One region of the Gluconobacter sp. Dm-44 genome, then DNA from elsewhere that is predicted to be linked to it. Evidence: riboswitches for the same ligand, from Rfam matches in the RefSeq annotation. Region 1 holds a riboswitch; the other holds the start of a gene.
What was found. Region 1 has a riboswitch for thiamine pyrophosphate ahead of JK213_RS05030 (TonB-dependent receptor). Riboswitches for the same ligand answer to the same signal wherever they lie in the genome.
Positions count from the first base shown of each region.

Region 2: it holds a riboswitch for thiamine pyrophosphate, as region 1 does, so the genes downstream of both, thiC (phosphomethylpyrimidine synthase ThiC) here and JK213_RS05030 (TonB-dependent receptor) in region 1, are expected to answer to the same signal.

Region 1 covers NZ_JAERLZ010000002.1:424,118-427,534, reverse strand. Annotated here, with positions in the region: gene JK213_RS05035 (methyl-accepting chemotaxis protein) at 1-817, opposite strand, end outside; TPP riboswitch at 1,005-1,134, shown strand; gene JK213_RS05030 (TonB-dependent receptor) at 1,227-3,417, shown strand, end outside.
Region 2 covers NZ_JAERLZ010000004.1:192,353-195,769, forward strand. Annotated here, with positions in the region: gene JK213_RS07315 (FAD-dependent oxidoreductase) at 1-349, opposite strand, end outside; gene thiC (phosphomethylpyrimidine synthase ThiC) at 346-2,139, opposite strand; TPP riboswitch at 2,252-2,385, opposite strand; gene JK213_RS07325 (SgcJ/EcaC family oxidoreductase) at 2,440-2,994, opposite strand; gene JK213_RS07330 (SDR family oxidoreductase) at 2,972-3,417, opposite strand, start outside.

The DNA.
Region 1 (3,417 bases):
TCTGCCCCCGCGTTTCAAGAGCCGTTTCACGCGCCCTCACCGCAGAACGCGCCGTTTTGCCGACCGTCTGGGTAATGCTGTTAATGGAGGCGGCAGACTGAGCCAGGGTAATGGCCTGACGTTCCGTCCGTCCACTCAGTTCTGTTGAAGCGGAGGCTATTTCGACGGTTCCGTTAGCGATGACGGAAGTCGCATCGGAAATCTTGGCGATCGCCGTCCGATAGATCTGGATGAGCGTGTTGAAATTCTGCCGGAATTCCTCGAACCGGTCCTGAAAACTGTCGCCGAACATGAAGGTCAGATCACCTTCCTTCACAATCTCCAGCCCGGCACAAATGGTTCCGATCGTCTCATCCTGCACACGGCGAATCCGCTCGCTGCGGCCGGACAGTTCCTTCTGGATCTGCGCCGCATCGCGCGCTTCTTCCGCCGAATTTTCCTGAAGGGCCAACTGCTTCTGACTGTTCTCCCGGAACAACTGGAGAGAGCGTGCCAGCCGCCCCGCACAGTCATGGTGATGAAGGCACGGAATGGTGATGTTGAGAGCACCAGCCGCGACCTTCTCCGTTGCCGCCGTAATCTGCTCGAACGGTACGGCAATCACATGAATGGCGAACCGGGCGATCAGAAGTGTCAGTGCGACCTGAAACAGCAGCCCCATGCACTGCGACAGCATCTGTTCATGCTGGTAATGAACAAACAGACGATCGCAAAGCTGTTCGGCAGCAAAATGTACTACGGCGATCAGAACAAGAAGCGCAAACAGCACCTTGATTTTCTGCCGGACATAGGCCGTTTTTTCAATCCAGTTGAGCATGATCGCCTTTATTGACCTCAGGTCTCACGCCCCGTTCAGGCACTGGCGTGATGTTTTTTGAAAACTATACATGTCGTTATTAATAAAGAATGAAGAATACTCTCGAAATTGTTTGCAACACTTCCCCTGCACGGCCCTGACAGAATCTGCTCATATTGACAATTTTCCGTCCCCGGAGGATTGCTGACGTTTCACCGTGGGGAGCCCCGACAAGGGGCTGAGATTCTGCTGGCATGACGCTTGTCCGTCATAGGGCGCAGTGACCCATTGAACCTGATCCAGTTCACACTGGCGGAGGGATGGTGGTCGCTGCCTGCCGGACGCATTTTCACGAACCCGCCAGCCAGCAGCTTGAACCCTTCCTGCCAGCGCTGAACTTCCATTGCTTGCAGGCGAGGCGTTTTCCATCATGGCCCACGGACACCCCGGAGACTCTGCTACGTCTCGCCTGCGGTATCATCGCATCCTGCCCGCCCTGATCGGCACCACGGTCTGCCTGTCCGTCGCCCACGCGGCCGATACGAGCAAACCGCCAACGCATCACACAGCACCCGCCCCTTCAGCCGCGACTGCACCGCGCCCGGCACCAGCCGAACATATTGTCGTTCACCGGCTTGCGGACAGCGCCCCCGGAAACCAGCCGGGAGGCGGCCTGATCCATCTGCAGGACGGCGTGAAATCCGTCAGTACGGTCAGTCAGGATTTCATTTCCAAACAGGCCCCGATGGCCACGGCCTTTCAGCTCGCATCCATGCTGCCCGGCGCCAATGTGTCATCGTCCGACCCGATGGGATTTTCTCCCAATACCGACATCACTGTACGCGGACTCGATAACAGCGCCATCGGTTATGTGCTCGAAGGCATGCCGCTGAACGACGTCGCCGCCTATTCCGGCACGCCTAGCCAGTTCGCAGACAGTGAGAACTATCAGGAAATCGCCCTGTCGCAGGGCTCGGCCGATCTGGACAGCCCGGTCCTGAACGCCGCCGGGGGCCTGATGAACCTGACCTTCCGCGACCCCGCCAAAAAAGCAGGTGGAGACGCCAGCGTGTCTTACGGATCCTACAACACCAACCGCGAATTCATCCGCCTCGACACCGGCGACATCGCCCATACCGGCATCCGTGGCTTCGTCTCCTACTCCCACGGCGCGACCGACAACTGGCGCGGACCGGGACGCGACGAAAAGCAGCATGTCGATTTCAAATTTCTCAAGGAATGGGGACAAGGCAACCGCGCCAGCCTTATCGGCACTTTCAACACAACCATCACAAGCTGGTATCCCGAACCCACGATGGACACATGGAAATCGGACGGGATCAAAGGCCAGAACAACCTGCTGGCCCATTATGACAGCAGCAATCCGGAAAACGGCGCGAATTACTGGCGCCTGTGGCGGGACGGAGAGCGCACGCTTTACGGCGGCGCGCCGGTTCATCTGACCCTGACCGATCATCTGACGCTGGACGTCACACCCTACGCGCAGCTTGCCTATGGCAACTGGCCGGGCGGAAGCACCCTGTCCGAAACAGGACTTTATCAGGGCACACAGGCCCTGTCGGACACGCTGAACCTTCCCGGCGCACAGGACGGCGTGGGCGTAGTCCGCGCAGATTACACCCAGCGCAGCTACCGCTCGGGCTTTACCAGCGCGCTGCACTACAAAACCGGCTGGAACGATTTCGTCCTCGGATACTGGTACGATTACGGTGACGACAACGAGCAACAGCCCTTCACGGCCGTTCAGACCAATGGCTATGCCCCGGACATCTGGGCGCAAAACGGCCGCGACGTGATCCGCCTGTCCAACGGCGAACGCCTTCTGGGCGGCAGCTTTCACACCATTTCCCAGACCAACGCGCTGTTCATCGGCGACCACATGTCTCTGCTGCATGACCATCTGGCCATAGACCTCGGGTTCAAGGCCGTCATGATGAGCCGCGATGGCACGAACAGCATGCCAGGCCCGCAATACCATGTCGGCTCCAACAGCATGGAGCCCCTGCCCCGCCTCGGCGTGCGCTGGCGCATTGACGCGGAAAACCAGATCTTCTTCAACGCCACGACCAATTTCCGCGCCCCGGACCAGAGCGCGCTGTACAACACCTATGACCCCTCTTCGGGCGAAATGTACGGAACCGGATCGGCCGATGTCCGCAACGAATATTCCATTTCCGAAGAGCTGGGATACCGCCGCACGGGACGCTGGATCATCGGCAGCCTGACGCTGTTCAACTACAACTTCACCAACCGCCAGATCTCCACACAGGCTGTCCAGAACGGCTCCGTCGTCAGTACGACGATGAATGCGGGTGGCCAGACATCACGCGGCGTGGACGTGGAAATCGGTCTGCGCCCCTGGCATCATTTCAGCCCCTATGTCTCGGGCGAGTACCTGCATGCCACGATCGACAACGACCTAATGTCGGGCGGCGACCTGCTGCGCACTCGTGGCCGCATCGCCGTGCGCAGCCCGACGCTTCAGGCCGCGGCCGGGCTGAGCTACGATGACGGGCATATCTTCGGTGTCGCCACCGTGCATTACACCGGCCACCAGTACGCAACCTTCATGAATGACGAGCGCGTCTCGGATCACACGA
Region 2 (3,417 bases), on a different contig from region 1:
CCAGATCCGACTCCAGATCGCCGGGAACGACCCAGTCGTGCTGCTGCGTGGCGCGCGCAAAACGATCCAGTTCGGCGCCGTCACGCGGCGGGGCAACGACAAGCGTGCCACGCTTTGTGACGCCCGGAACATGAGCCGCCCACCAGTCCACCGCTGCCTGTCCCTGCGCCACGATCAGGTCGGGCGCGCTTTCTCCCTCGCAGAACGGGGCCAGCATTCCCCCCGCAAACCGTGATGCCGCCTCTGGACTGCCCTCCGGGACAATGACTTCCACGTCAAGACCCCGGTCGGAAAGAGCCGTGGCGCAACATAGCGCCGCAACCCCCTCCCCCAGGACGGAATGGATCATTCCGCCGGTTCCGTCACGGGTACATAAAGCGCGCCGCCTTCCCGGAACTTCCCGGCCATTTCTTCCATCCCAGCCTGCTTTTCCGCTTCCGCCCGGATGTCATGGGAGATCTTCATCGAACAGAATTTCGGCCCGCACATCGAACAGAAATGCGAGACCTTATGCGCCTCTTTCGGGAGGGTCTCATCATGCATAGACCGCGCCGTATCGGGGTCCAGTCCCAGATTGAACTGGTCTTCCCACCGGAACTCGAACCGCGCGCGGGACAGCGCATCGTCACGCATCTGCGCGCCCGGATGTCCCTTCGCCAGATCCGCCGCATGCGCTGCGAGCTTGTAGGTAATGACACCAGTCTTGACGTCATTGCGGTCCGGCAGACCCAGATGTTCCTTGGGCGTCACATAACAGAGCATCGCCGTGCCGAACCAGCCGATCATGGCCGCGCCGATGGCGGAGGTGATGTGGTCGTAACCCGGCGCAATATCGGTCGTTAGTGGGCCAAGCGTGTAGAAGGGTGCCTCGTGGCAATGTTCGAGCTGCTTGTCCATGTTGGCCTTGATCTTGTGCATCGGCACATGGCCCGGCCCCTCGATCATGACCTGACAGTCCTTCGCCCAGGCGATTTTTGTCAGTTCGCCAAGGGTTTCCAGCTCTGCGAACTGCGCGGCGTCATTGGCATCTGCAATCGAACCGGGGCGCAGGCCGTCGCCCAGCGAGAACGACACGTCATAACGGCGGCAGATATCGCAGATTTCATCGAAATGCTCATACAGAAAGCTCTCGCGATGATGATGCAGGCACCATTTTGCCATGATGGAGCCACCGCGGGAAACGATGCCCGTCACGCGGCGGGCCGTCAGCGGGATCATGTGCAGACGGACACCGGCGTGGATGGTGAAATAATCCACCCCCTGCTCCGCCTGTTCGATCAGTGTGTCGCGGAAAATTTCCCATGTCAGGTCTTCCGCAATTCCGCCGACCTTCTCCAGCGCCTGATAGAGCGGAACCGTCCCGATCGGCACGGGTGCGTTGCGGATGATCCAGTCGCGGATGTTGTGAATGTTACGGCCCGTCGAGAGATCCATGACCGTATCCGCGCCCCAGCGGATGGACCACACCATTTTCTCGACTTCTTCTTCCATCGAAGACGTCACGGCCGAATTGCCGATATTGGCATTGATCTTCACAAGGAAATTACGGCCAATAATCATCGGTTCGAGTTCGCAATGATTGATGTTGGCGGGAATGATGGCGCGACCCGAGGCAATTTCCTGCCGCACGAATTCCGGCGTCACGAAATCCGGGATGCTGGCTCCGAAATCCTCGCCGTCGCGCGCCTCTTTCAGGGCTTCCGTCCGGCCGATATTCTCGCGAATGGCGACGAATTCCATTTCCGGCGTGATGATCCCCGCACGGGCATAGGCCATCTGTGTGACGGCGCGATCTCCAACAGCCCGCAGAGGACGGCGCTGCTGCGGAAAGCTCGGTGTCAGCCGATCCCCCTGTGCAAAACCGTTATCGGCTGCCGTGATCGTCCGCCCCTCATACTCTTCCACGTCCCCACGATCGCGAAGCCAGTTTCCCCGGCTGTCCGACAGGCCCTTTGCAATGTCGATGCTGACGGAGGGATCGGTATAGGGGCCTGAACTGTCATAGACATTCAGCGGACATTCACCCGAAACCGCAATCTGCCGCAGCGGCACCGCGATGTCATGATGCACGCCACGGACATGGATCTTGCTGGAAGCCGGCAGAGGGCCGGTCGTAATAGCGGGAATGGAAGCGTTCATGTGGTGTCTCCTCAAGCGCACTCGAAAAGACCCAAGAAACGTGAGGCAGAAAGGGAGCCGCTGCCCCCAGTGCCCGATCACGGACACGGAAAAGGCCAGATCGGCCCGAGAGGGACATGCCCTCCGGTCTTCCTACGCCAGCATCAACTGGGTCAGGTTCAAAGGGTCGCCTCACCGTGGCGCCGGTTTCCCGACGTCACCAATTGGCCTCTCAGTCCCCTAGGCGGGACTCCCCTGACAGGAAGCGACAGTGCTGGAGAAGCGTCAGAAGATCAAGAGCAGAGTGCGTCTGCCGTGCTCTTATGGTTCTGCAGCATGAGTGGGAGAATTATCTGACCACATATCTCGATGGATCTTCCATTTGCCATCCTGCTTGAGCAAAACGATCGTCTGTTTGCCGCGCTCGATAACCTGACCTTTGGTATCAAGCATCCTGATTTGAGAAAGGCTGGTTGCAGCATTTTCGCCACCATAAATCTCATAGTGATCGAATGTGGCACCGCCAACGAGATCAGGCCGCAAGGTCTTCTCAAAATAAGCAAGAATGGCAGCGCGACCGGAAATTGGGTCCGCGTTGGGGGGCAGTAGTCTGGCGTCATCAGTGTAAAGACGCGAAATTGCCTGAAGATCGCCCTTGGCGAGATCGGCAGCAAACTGCTCGGTCACAGCCTTCACGGCAGCCACATCCGGCGATTGCGTGCTGGCCGCCATGGCAGGTGCGCATTGCAGAACGAGCGCCATCGAGGCGCCGAGAAAAGAAGCGAACGGTTTTGTAAATATCATGACAAATGTCCCGGTGATAAAAAGTCGTTGAAGCGATCGGCCCTGTATTTCAAAGCTGTGAACAGCCGCCATCGACCACCAGTTCTGTGCCGACGACATATTGGGATTCGTCGCTTGCGAGGTAGAGAACTGCAGCGGCGACTTCTTCAGCCCGGCCCATGCGTCCAAGAGGAACGCTCGCAGCGAACTGGGTTTTGAAGTCTTCCACTTCGGCTTCAGAAAGACCGATCTTGTTCAGAAGCGGCGTTTCGATCCCGCCGGGTGCGACCGCGTTGACACGGATTTTGCGACCGAGCAGCTCATAGGACCAGCTCCGCGCGAAAGACCGGACTGCCGCTTTGGCGGCGGCAACCAGCGACAGGGCATGTTTGCCGGTCTGGTCGATAAACGAGGTCGTCAGAATAACGGATGCCCCCTCACGCAGTACGGGGAGTGCCGCCTGCATCGTGAATACGGCACCTTTGACACTGACATCCATGACGTCGTCATACTGAC